3 regions of the Rhizobium sp. BR 317 genome follow, and region 2 is predicted to be linked to each of the others. Evidence: predicted binding sites of a transcription regulator. Region 2 holds the regulator's gene; each other region holds the start of a gene.
What was found. Region 2 encodes LexA, which represses DNA repair genes until DNA is damaged. Its sites were predicted from a motif close to TGTTCNNNNTGTGTTCNG; they were not measured.
Positions count from the first base shown of each region.

Region 1: QD357_RS05620 (ImuA family protein) is a predicted target of LexA. The motif match lies at 1,487-1,504, and genes of this name have one in related genera.
Region 3: QD357_RS30105 (ImuA family protein) is a predicted target of LexA. The motif match lies at 1,467-1,484, and genes of this name have one in related genera.

Region 1 covers NZ_JARWLB010000003.1:112,757-116,904, reverse strand. The annotation lists gene QD357_RS05625 (Y-family DNA polymerase) at 1-455, opposite strand, end outside; gene QD357_RS05620 (ImuA family protein) at 496-1,464, opposite strand; gene QD357_RS05615 (metallopeptidase family protein) at 1,628-2,065, shown strand; gene QD357_RS05610 (DUF1737 domain-containing protein) at 2,085-2,291, opposite strand; gene QD357_RS05605 (HpcH/HpaI aldolase/citrate lyase family protein) at 2,414-3,364, opposite strand; gene QD357_RS05600 (hypothetical protein) at 3,491-3,721, shown strand; gene leuD (3-isopropylmalate dehydratase small subunit) at 3,904-4,148, shown strand, end outside.
Region 2 covers NZ_JARWLB010000001.1:276,992-281,139, reverse strand. The annotation lists gene QD357_RS01330 (ComEC/Rec2 family competence protein) at 1-1,737, shown strand, start outside; gene lexA (transcriptional repressor LexA) at 1,718-2,440, opposite strand; gene QD357_RS01320 (DUF2721 domain-containing protein) at 2,831-3,382, opposite strand; gene QD357_RS01315 (mechanosensitive ion channel family protein) at 3,428-4,148, opposite strand, start outside.
Region 3 covers NZ_JARWLB010000033.1:35,041-39,188, reverse strand. The annotation lists gene QD357_RS30120 (SOS response-associated peptidase family protein) at 1-2, shown strand, start outside; gene dinB (DNA polymerase IV) at 1-1,090, opposite strand, end outside; partial or broken gene QD357_RS30110 (hypothetical protein) at 1,087-1,354, opposite strand; gene QD357_RS30105 (ImuA family protein) at 1,528-2,289, shown strand; gene QD357_RS30100 (Y-family DNA polymerase) at 2,210-3,724, shown strand; gene QD357_RS30095 (error-prone DNA polymerase) at 3,724-4,148, shown strand, end outside.

The sequences.
Region 1 (4,148 bases), on a different contig from region 2:
AGCTTCTGCAATGCGGCGACGGTTTCCTCGCCAAGCCTGAGCGAGGCGACCGGCAGCGGCGCCAGCGCCTCTTCCATGGCCTCCGGAGGAACAACGCGGCTGTCGTCGAAGCGGGCAACCGCCCAGGAAAGGCCCGGTGCGGAGGAAATGGCGCCGCGCACATAGAGACCAAGCCGGGAAATTCGGATCAGAATATCCTCGAGCAGCGCCTCTTCGCCGCCGAAGAGATGGGCGCAGCCGGTGATATCGAGGAAAAGCCCATCCTTGCCGTCGATCGCCACCAGCGGCGTATAGCGATCGCACCAATCGGCGATCGCCTCCAGCAGTTTGCGGTCCGCGCCCGGGTCCTCTTCGACGACGTCAAGGGTGGGACAGATTGCCTTCGCCTCGGCAACGCCCTGTGCGAGCTTCAGGCCGATCGTCTCGGCCCTTTCATTGAGCGCGGTGAGCCGCATGGCATTGTTCAGCTTGCCGGCACAGGCGAGCGGCGGCGCCTCAAGCCGACCGGTCGAACGCCAGGACAGACCCCATCGCTTGCGCGCGATCCGGTCGGTCGGCAGGTGCGGAAAGGTCAGCGCCAGAATGCGCTGCGTGTTCACCGGGAAAGGCAGGGTGCTGAGCGTCGAGGACAGGGGCAAACTGGCGGTCATGGGCATTCCACTCCAGGGTTATGGAAAAGGGCGCCGGGTTACGGCTTTTTTCCAGGGTGAGACGAAAGGCCGGATGACCGATGCTGCCGCCAAGCAGCGATCCGTCCGGCAAGGGCCGCGCCAGGGCCGGCGCGGGTTCGACGGCGAGACGGAAGAGAGCGCTGCTCGCCTCCTCCTCGCCCGCTTGACGCAACAGAAACAAGGGCCGCCCCGCCGCCTTGGCCCGCAGCGCCAGCCGCCGGCTCTCGGTCAGCCCGAAGCGGGCCGGATTGCCGCGCACCTCCAGAATGACGACCGCAAAGGCCGCACTGGCAAGCGCCGTCTCCGCCAGCCATAGCGCCTCTTCCAGCTTGCGCGGCGACGCCTGTAGAAAGCCGGCCGGCTCCAATCCGAAATCCTGAAGCCCGAGCGCATAGGGCAGGCCCGCCTCCATCCCCGCGACAGTATCGCCGATCCACAAAACCGGCGATACGGCCGTGGTTTTGCCGACGGCTTGCCCCCGAGGCCGCCCTGCAAACACTCTGAGCCGGGCAGCAAGAGCAAGGGTGAAACCGCTCGCCGCTCCGGCATCACGCAAGGCGAGCGAACGGATCTCCGTCAGCGCATCCAGCGGCACGCCGCCCTGCATCGCCTCGTCGAGAGCGGCAACCCCTATTGCAAGCGGCTGGACAGCATCGGCCGAACCGGCCTCCGGCTCTGCCGCCCGTGTCTCATGCGCCATGGCTGCCAGCGCCGGTATCGGCCTGCCTTCCAGTCGGGCAATGGTTTCACGCAGGGCAAAAAGCGTCTCCCGCGCCACGGCGGCCTCAGCCATGACGGTAGCTCCAGATCAATTATGTTCCTGTTATGTTCTTATGGATTCCAGAGGTCGGAAGAAGAGTCAACACCATTTTATGAGAAAATATTCCTCTGCCTGAATCCACTCTCGAAAAACCGAAACAAAGGCTCTATATGACCAGCTAAGGAAGGAAGCATTCATGGCCCGCATTGACCAGAGCGAGGATTGGCGGGACCGCCATGCCCCCTCGATCAGCACATTCGAATCCCTGGCCACGGAGGCTTACAGCCACCTGCCGGACGAATTCCGTTCGCTCACCGGCAATCTCATCATCCTCATCGAAGATTTCCCCGACGACGACGTGTTCGAGGACATGGCGCTGGAAACGCCGTTCGACCTGCTCGGTCTGTTCGAAGGGCGCGGCATATCGGAGCGTTTCACAGCCCAAACCGGGGAAATGCCGAACAAGATCCGCCTCTATCGCCGGCCGATCATCGATTATTGGGCGGAAAACGACGAAACCCTCGGGGACATCATCACCCATGTCCTGATCCACGAAATCGGCCACCATTTCGGCCTGAGCGACGAGGACATGGAACGCATCGAGGCGAGCGCCGAAGAGGCGACGGACCGCTGAATAAGCGATCCTGTTACTCTTACTGCTCCGAAAGCTTCATTTCCGGATCGTAATCCTTGCCCGCGACGTCCTTGACGACTGCCTGGCCGCACAGCATTAGGCCGGTCGCCGCATTGAAGGCGTAGGTCGGCGAGCCCGAGAGTTCCCAGCCTTTGTTCAGCGCCGCGGTCACCTTATGGCAGAAGGAAGCGTCGTCGGGGCCGGTAAGGAAGCGATAAAGTTTCATCAAATCGTCTTTCATAACCTAGCAGTTCAGCGCTTCACGGAATCTCTGAACTGCTCTATCTCTTTGTTTTCACACAATTCCGGACGGAAAGCGGTTCACGCACTTTTCCTGGAATTGCTCTATCAGCCTTCATCCCGAGGTGCGGCCGTAGACAACCGCAAAGGACGCTCTGAAATCAGGCGAGCTTTATGGACCAGTCTCTCCGCCTGGACAAGATGCAGCCGCTCGACCATGCGCCCGCCGAGGTTCACGACATTGAGACCGGCCGCCGCCGGATCGGCGAAAGCGGCGATAATGGCTTGCGCCTCGGCAAGAGCGGCCTCGTGCGGCCCGAAATGCCGGTTGGCGGCTTCGATCTGGTTTGGATGGATCAGCATCTTGCCGGCAAAGCCCATGGCTCGGCCCTCCGCACATTCGACGTCGAAGGCTTCCATATCCTTGAAATCGTTGAAAACACTGTCGATGGCGTCGAGCCCATAGGCGCTGACGGCCAAGATCACCTGCATGAGCCACGGCATGAGATAGGTGCGGCCCGGCTGCGGCAACACACCGGTTTCCTTGCGCAGATCATTGAGGCCGACGGTCAAACAATCGAGCCGGCTTCCCGGTGTGCGGCCGGCCTCGGCGATGGCCGCGGCATTCAAGACGCCGCGCGGCGTCTCGATCATCCCCCAGATGCGCAGGCTCTCCGGCGCATCCGCCTCGGCAAGCCTGTCGCTGACAACAGTCACATCCTGCGGCTCGTCGACCTTTGGCAGAAGAACCGCATCGGGCTCAAGCGCCAGCACCAGCTCCAGGTCTTCGGCACCGAAGCCGGATGACAGCGTATTGATGCGGATGATGCGCTCCTTGCCAGCCTCTCCTTTGCCGGCAAGCAGCGAGCCGGTGAAAAAAGCCCGCAAATTCTCCCGCGCTTCCGCCTTTTTCTCCGGCGCCACGGAATCCTCGAGATCGAAGATGACTGCGTCGCAATCGAGATCGGCTATCTTCTCAAGCGCACGGCGGTTGATCGCAGGGACACTCAGCACCGAGCGGCGCAGACGGACGGAACGGGGAGGGGCGAGACGGCTCATGATGCAGTTTTGCCGCGCTTTCCGCCGTCAAGCAAGACAACAACGGGCAAGACAACAAAAAGCCATGCTCCTCTTGCAGAGAGAAGAAGAGAGGACCACATTGCCATGAGTAGAGAGGTCTCGACCATGCAGAATATCCGTTCCCTGTTCATCGCGCTTGCCGGCATCACCGTGTTTGCAGCCCTGGCGCTGTTTACCGTTTCAATCACGCTCGCTGTCGGCGGCATCCTCACCGTGCTTATGGTGGGCCGCGCGATTTCGTTGCGGATGAAACCTGCTCCGGTGCGTGCCAAGGCGAATGCTCAGCGCGAAATGCGCGTTTGGAACGACGGCCGCGGCACGATCATCGACCTCTAAGCCAAGATCAGGGCAGGGCGGCGCCTCGCCGCTCTCCAATGCGCTTAATCCACGCGCAATTCCTGAACTGCGGCCAAGGCGCCCGGTTTAGAGCATTTCCAAGATTCCCCTTCATTTTTGCCGGGATTTGCTCTATTGGCAGGATAATTCGTGCATAGACGAAAATTGAAGGCAGGACCCCCATGGACAAGTTCGTGAAGTTGACTGGTGTCGCAGCACCCCTCCCGGTCGTGAATGTCGATACCGACATGATCATCCCGAAGGACTATCTGAAGACCATCAAGCGCACCGGTCTTGGCACGGGATTGTTCGCCGAAGCCCGCTACAATGAGGATGGTTCGCCGAACCCGGATTTCGTGCTGAACAAGCCGGCCTATCAGAATGCCAAGATTCTCGTCGCCGGCGACAATTTCGGCTGCGGTTCCTC
Region 2 (4,148 bases):
ACCGGCGCGAACGGCTTTGCCTACGGAACGCCGACGCTACTATCACCGACCAGTGATGTTGCTCAGGGATCGTTTTTCGATAAGGCGGATATCTGGCTCGCGCGTTTGCGCAGCAGCATCGGCGACAGGATTAGGATGCTTTTGCCCGGTGACACCGGCGCCTTTGCGGCCTCGCTTGTCACCGATGAGAGACGAGCGATCTCGGATGAGACGACGGAAGCGCTGCGGACCTCAGGTCTTGCGCATATCATTGCCATCTCCGGCCTGAACATGGCGCTCTCCGCGGGCATCTTTTATGTCGGCCTGCGTTATGCCCTCAGCCTGTTTTTCGGCGTGGCCCAGGCCTGGCCAACGAAGAAGATCGCAGCCTTCGGCGCGCTGGTCACGGTGACAGCCTATTATTTCATTTCCGGCTTCGGCGTATCGGCAGAGCGCGCTTTCATCATGATGGCGATCATGCTGGTTGCCGTGCTCTTCGACCGGCCATCCCTCAGCCTCCGAAACGTAGCACTGTCGGCGATCGTCATCCTCATTCTGTCACCGTCACAGGCGCTCGGACCAAGTTTCCAGATGTCCTACGCGGCGACCTTGGCATTGGTGTCCGGTTATTCGCTCTGGACGAGGCGACCGCATCGGGAAAGCGTTCTCTCCCGGTTCCGGCTCCTGCGTCCGCTGCTCTTCGTCTCGCGCTTCTTCGGAGGCATATTGTCGACCTCCTTTATCGGCGGCGCGTCGACCGCGATCTTCTCGATAGAGCATTTTCACCGCTTGGCGACATATGGTCTTGTCGCCAATCTGGCGGCCATGCCGGTCGTCTCCTTTGTCGTCATGCCTTTTGGTATGGCGGCTACAATGCTGATGCCGTTTGGCGTCGATGCTCCTTTCTGGCAGATCACCGGCGCGGGACTCGATGCCGTCATCGTCGTTGCCAAAACGGTCGCCGCCTGGGGCGGCAATATTCCCTTTGGCCGACTACCGGTCTGGCTATTTCCCACGGTCATAGTCGGCTTCTTGCTGATGACCCTGCTCAAAACATGGCTGCGGCATGCGGGTGCGCTTTTGATCATTGGCTCGGTCGCAGTCGTGGCCCTCAGCCCCGGTGTTCCGAAACCCGATCTGATGATCTCCGAGGACGGTACGCTGGTCGCTTTGCTGCGAAACGGTGCGTTGACGACCAACCGTGAGAAACCGCCCGATTTCATCTTCGAGCAGTGGCAAAGAGCCCTGGCGATCACCGAGCAGCAACCGCCTGCGATGCTTCCGCCCGACAGCCAGCTCCCTAAAATCAGCAAATCGGACAAGCATCGCCGCTTGAGTTCCGACGAACAGACCGCCGTTCGAAAGGCGATGGATGCGGCACTGGACAATGCCGGGCAGGGCGGTTTCGCCTGCCAGAAAGGGGCTTGGTGCGTGGCAATGCTGGAGAATGGCGACATGCTTGTCACCATTGAAGACGCTGCTTATCTCGCTCCGGCCTGCGATACCGCCAATATCGTCGTCACACCCATACGGCTGCGGCTTGATCGCTGCCGCTCCGGCGCTATGCTTTTTACGGGCGTAACACTTCGCCGGACTGGGTCCATCGAAATGAACCTCGGCGCCGAGAAACCGGTAATAACGGCGGCGTTTGAAAATCTAACGCGGCCATGGAGCCTTCATCGCGCCTATGACTGGCGAACCGGTACTTTCGGAGCGCCGATCGCACCGGTGTCACCCGTCAGTGATAGCGGCGAATGAGGCCGACGAGCTTGCCTTGCACTTTCACACGATCCGGCCCGAAAATACGGGTCTCGTAAGCCGGGTTAGCGGCCTCAAGCGCGATCGAAGCTCCCTTGCGGCGGAAGCGCTTCAATGTCGCCTCTTCATCATCGACGAGAGCGACGACGATGTCGCCGGGATTGGCGGTCGTGGCGTTGCGGATAATGACGGTATCGCCATCAAAGATGCCGGCATCGATCATCGAGTCGCCCTTGACCTCCAGCGCATAGTGCTCGCCGGAGCCGAGCATGTCGGCGGGAACGGTGATGTCATGGGTATTGTTCTGGATGGCCGAGATCGGAACGCCGGCGGCGATGCGGCCCATGACGGGGACCGAGACCGAACTGTTGTTTTCCTCACTTACCGGCTTGGCGGGAGCGGGTGGCGGCACAAGTTGCGGTTTGCCAAGGCTACCCTCGATGACGCTTGGCGAAAAGCCGCGGCGTGGCTGCAGGCTCGGGCTATAGGCCTCCGGCAGCTTGATGACTTCCAGCGCCCGGGCCCGGTTCGGCAGACGGCGGATGAAACCGCGCTCTTCCAAAGCCGTGATGAGACGGTGAATGCCAGATTTTGACGCGAGGTCCAGCGCATCTTTCATCTCGTCGAAAGATGGCGGAACGCCGGACTCCTTCATGCGTTCGTGAATGAAGAGAAGCAGTTCCTGCTGCTTGCGCGTCAACATCGTTTTGAACCTCGGGACTGAGAAGGTGTCGTGAAACAAATCCAGAACGGACACTATATGTTCCATATGTGTTCCGCAAGTCCTTAAATTTTGGTGAATATTTTGTAAGTGTCTCAAATAAATGGGAACAGAACGGGTCCTGGGCTGACGGATTTTCTCGACGCATACAGACTAAGGTACTGATATGTATATGGAATACGATTAAATGTGATTTCTGCGATCAGGAGCGGTCCATCTCAAAAGCGATAAAAAGCCACGTTGTTTGCTCAATAGTCTCTTTGGAGAGCGATGCTCTCCGAACGAAGGAGAACAAACTGTAGATCGAACAGGAAGGATCGAATTTTCGCGGGGCTGGGATCGGCGACGATTCTAGTAATATTGGATGGAAATTCAATAGGTTGGGCTCTTACTCGAACTCCTGTGCGTATGCTCGAGCAGGGTGCGGTCGTTGGCGATCTGCTTTAGCATACTGCGACCGGCCAGAATCATCTCGAAGAGAAAGGCCACGAAAGCGCCCATGAGCGCGATGACGGCAAGGCCGAAGAACCACAGCAGTAGCTGCTCGCGAAATTGCTGGCGAATCGCTCCGCCCATGAGGCCGAGCGTTGCAAGGCATGTGCACATGCCCGATGCCGTGCCGAGCAGGACGGCAACCTCAAGCGCCAATGTCCGCCGCCGCAGATAGTAGAGCTGCAGCAGCCGCGTTTCATCCGGGTCCTCCGAAGTCACCCGTTCGAAAAGGCTGTTGACCCGGTCCGAGACGCGGGCGAGCCTAGCCGAGAAAACATTGAGGCACCCGGCGGTGCCGGCCAGGCCAGCAGAAAGACCGGCGTCAGCGCTATTTGAATAACGTGCGCGGCAGCAGACGTTAGCTGGTCGTTCAGCACGCTCGATCTCCTTTCCGACGTCATCCGCATCAGGTTCGGGGTGTTGCTTCGGCAAGGAAGGACGTCAGCGTGAGGCCGTGGCTGATCTCACGCGAATGTTTTACGTCGGTGGCGCCGGCGATTGTGCCAACTGTTCAGCGGTTCTCTTTTTGTGCATTGTCAGAGCGGCGGCTGCGGTGTCGGATTTCTCCTCGCCGCCCACCTGGACGGTTGGCTGAGCGAATTCGATACCGTTTTCCATGAAGGCGTCGCGGATCATGGTGTAGGCGCGCCGCCGGATATAGGTTTGCCGACCGGGAAGGACGGTGAAGGCAAAGCTCAGTTCGATACCGAAGTCGCCGATCTGCTCGACGCCCTTCATTTTCAGGGTCTCGAGGATTTGCGGGCCGATTTCCGGATCTTCCTTCAATTGCTCTCCGATTTGCTTGGCGATCTTCTTCGCCTTGGCGACATCGGTGTTGAACGGAACCCGCAGCATGAATTTATCGATCGCCCAGTCACGGCTCATGTTCTGAACGGCGCCAAGTTCGCCGAAGGGAACCGTGAACACCGGACCGCGATGATGTCGAAGCCTGACGGAACGCAGGCTGAAGGATTCCACAGTTCCCTTGTAGCTGCCGCTCTGAATGTATTCGCCAACGCGGAAGGCATCGTCCATGAGGTAGAAAATGCCGCTGACGATATCCTTGACGAGCGTTTGCGAGCCGAAGCCTATCGCCACGCCGAATATGCCGGCTCCCGCAATCAGCGGCCCGATCTGCACGCCCATTTCCGACAATACCGTGAGGACGGCGGCCGCGATGACGATGGCTGCAAGCGCG
Region 3 (4,148 bases), on a different contig from region 2:
AAAGAGCCAACCGCAGCTGCGGCTCCGTTCCGGAGCTCCGCCGCTCCAGCGACGACAGCGAGACACCGAGCAGGCGAATGCCCTTTCGCGGCGGAAAGATCGGCGCCAGCAGAAGGCTGACGATCTCTTCCAGGTCGGCGATGGCCGGCAGAGGTGCGGGAACCGTCTTACTGCGGGTGATCTGGTTGAAGTCGGCATATTTGACCTTGAGGGTCACCGTCTTGGCGCCGATCCCATTGGCCTCGCAATAACTCCACACCTTTTCGATCAACGGCTGAAGCCCTTCACGGGCCGGGTCGTAAGCATGGAGGTCTTGTGAGAAGGTATCTTCGGCGCCGACGGATTTGCGCACCCGGTTMGGTTTGACCTGGCGCTCGTCGATGCCGCGAGCAATGCCGTAAAAATATGGCCCCGACTTCCCGAAATTCTCGACGAGGAATTCGAGCGTCTGCTGCTTGAGATCGCCGCCGGTGTCGATCCCGAGCCGGTGCATCTTTTCGGCCGTCGCGGGGCCGACGCCATGGAATTTCTTGACGGGGAGGGCCTCGACGAAGGCCGGCCCATTCCTCGGCGAGATGACAGCCTGGCCGTTGGGCTTGTTGAGGTCGCTCGCCATCTTGGCGAGAAACTTGTTGTAGGAAATCCCGGCCGAGGCATTGAGCCCGGTAACCGCTTTGATCCTGGCGCGGATCTCCAACGCGATCTCGGTGGCGATCTCCATGCCTTTGAGATTGTGCGTGACATCGAGATAGGCCTCGTCGAGCGAGAGCGGCTCGATCAGCGGCGTGTATTCGGCAAAGATCTCGCGGATCTGCTGCGACACCGCCTTATAGACGTCAAAGCGCGGCGGCACGAAAATCAGGTCCGGGCATTTGCGCTTGGCCGTCACCGACGGCATCGCGGAGTGGACGCCGAAGACGCGCGCCTCGTAGCTCGCCGCCGCCACCACGCCGCGGGCGGCCGATCCACCGACGGCAATCGGCTTGCCACGCAAGTCCGGATTATCGCGCTGCTCGACCGACGCGTAAAAGGCGTCCATGTCGACATGGACGATCTTGCGCGGCCGCTCGTGACCTTCATCGTTTGTCATGACTGGCTTCCATCAGGAGCATCTATGTCGCCCAGACATGGGAAGTGCGCGCCGCATTTGTCACCTTCCGGCGTTTGCATGCGCTCGCAGCCCATAGCCATCCGACGGCGAAGGATCGCGAAGCTCACACTGCTGCCCAAACGCTTTCACCAACAGCTTGCGCTCGATCGCGGCATGCCGGTCACATCGGCCACAGCTGAATTCGATAACCGGCTCACGATAATCCTTCAATCTCAGATCACTCAACGGGCCTGGTCGGGCCATGCGAAAAAATTCCTAATTCAGCCATCGGATTGAATCCGTTCATGGAATCCACCAGGCCCGCATCCGCGCTCAACTTCAGCGCGTCGGGCGCACATTGACTCGTTTTTGCTTTGAGAACAAATAAAGAACATATCGCCTCTTCTCAAGTCAAAACGGGTGCCGTGAAGGAGATCATGACTACATCAGTCGCCACGTCGAATGCCGTCCTCGACGAGTTGCGCGAGAAAATCGCCAGCCTGGAAGGGACCGGCCTGCGCCATCGCAACGTCCTGCCGTTCGGCGTTAGTGAGATCGATGCGCAGCTGCCGGGAGGTGGGCTCGCCTATGGCGCGCTGCATGAAGTCGCCGGCGGCGGCAACGGCGCGATCGACGGGGCGGCCGCTGCACTCTTCATCGGCGGCATCGCGGCGCGCACCACCGGCAAGGTCGTCTGGTGCCTGACGCGCTTCGATCTGTTCTTTCCGGCACTTGCTCAGGCAGGACTTCATCCTGATCGCGTCATCTTCGTCGAGGGCGACAAAGAAGAGACGGTGCTCGCAAGTTTCGAAGAGGCCTTGCGCTATGGCGGCCTTGGCGCTGTGGTCGCCGAACTGGTGCGCCTGCCGATGACGGCGTCGCGCCGGCTGCAGCTCGCGGCGGAAAAATCCGGTTCATTGGGCCTGGTGATCCGCCGCTGGCGGCGCCAGACGGAAGCCTCCGATTTCGGCATGCCGACGGCCGCGGCAACCCGCTGGCGGATCTCGGTATTGCCCTCCGAACCGCTGCCCGTTCCGGGCGTCGGCCGCGCGCGCTGGCTGGCAGAGCTGATGCGGGTGAGGGCAGGCGAGGGAGGAGAATTTATTATCGGAGCATGTGATGGCCAGGGTMGTATCTGTCTTTCTTCCGACACTGCCGACCGACCGGATCAGGCGCGCCGATCCTTMGCTCTCCCCTGATACGCCCCTGGTGGTCATCGCCAGGAGCGGCTCCAAGCGATGGGTTGCGGCGGCCGACCGGTMAGCGCTCAAACTTGGCCTGCGTGTCGGCATGCCGGCCGCCAAGGCGCAGGCGCTGGTGCAGGGTTTGACGATGATCGACGCCAATCCGGCGGCCGACCTTGCGACACTCGAACGGCTGACATTGTGGGCCTTGTCTCAGTATTCTCCGGTGGTCGCCATGGATCCTCCTGATGGTATCGTCATGGATACCGAAGGCGCCGATCACCTGCAGGGCGGCGAGGACCTGATGCTCTCCGGTCTCGTCAACCGTTTCCGCGGTCGCGGTCTTGCAGCGCGAGCGGCGATCGCCGACAGCTGGGGTGCCGCGCACGCGCTCGCCCGCTCCACCGATCGCGAGACGGTCGTCATTCCGCGCGGCGGGACTGCCAAGGCTATGGACCGCTTGCCGTTGTCGTCGCTGCGACTGCCGGCCGAGATCGTCGGAAGTCTCCGCACCCTCGGCTTTACCACCGTCGGTGATCTTGCCGGCACACCGCGGGCGCCGTTGACGCTGCGTTTCGGGGCGGAAATTGGTCGGCGTCTCGACCAGATGTTCGGCCGGCTCGCCGAGCCGATCGATCCGATCCGGCCGGCCGATCTCGTCGAGGTGCAAAAATCCTTTGCCGAACCGATCGGCGCACCGGAGACCATCGAGAAATATGTAACCCGCCTGGTCCGGCAGCTCTGTCTGGAGCTCGAAAAGCGCGGGCTTGGCGTGCGGCGCGCCGACCTCATCATCCACCGCGTCGACAACAGCCTTCAGTCACTCCGAGCCGGAACGGCCAAGCCCGTCCGCGACATCGCCTGGCTGACAAAACTCTTCCGCGATCGTATCGAAAAGATCGAGCCCGGCTTCGGCATCGAAAAGCTGAGCCTCGCCGCCATCATCGCCGAACCGCTTGCTGACATACAGTCGGCTTCCTCATTGATCGAAGAGCAGGTGACGGATGTGGCGCCGCTGATCGACGTGCTTGGCAATCGCGGCGGCCAGCGGATTTTCCGTGTCGCGCCGGTCGCGAGCGACGTCCCCGAGCGCAGCGTCCAGCGGATTGCGCCGACGGCCGACGAGGTCGGCGCCACCTGGCCGCTCCATTGGCCGCGGCCGTCTCGGCTGCAGGCGCATCCGGAAGCGATCGAGGTGATTGCGCTCTTACCCGATCATCCGCCGGTCTCTTTTATTTGGCGCGGCAAGCGGCGCCGGGTAAAGCGCGCCGACGGCCCGGAGCGCATCTTCGGCGAGTGGTGGCAACGCAGCTCCGAATGGGTCGCCGTGCGCGACTACTTCGTCGTCGAGGATGATGCCGGCGAGCGCTTCTGGATCTTCCGATCCGGCGACGGGGTCGATGCGGACACCGGATCGCACAAATGGTTCCTGCACGGGGTGTTTGCCTGATGCGCTACGCTGAACTCCAGGTCACCACGCATTTCTCGTTCCTCCGCGGCGCAAGCTCGGCGGAAGAACTCTTCGCCACCGCCAAGCTCATGGGTATCGAGGCGCTCGGCGTCGTCGACCGCAACAGCCTGGCCGGCATCGTCCGGGCGCTCGAAGCCTCACGCGCCACCGGCCTGCGGCTCGTCGTCGGTTGCCGGCTCGATCTCGCCGACGGCATGTCGATCCTCGTCTACCCCACCGATCGCGCCGCCTATTCGCGGCTGACCCGGCTGCTGACCCTGGGCAAGGGCAGGGGCGGGAAGGCAAAGTGCATCCTGCACCTCGATGATGTGGCGCACTATTCTGAGGGACTGATCGGCATCCTGGTGCCGGACTTGGCCGACGAGGTCTGCGCGGTGCAGCTCCGGAAGATGGCGGAAATCTT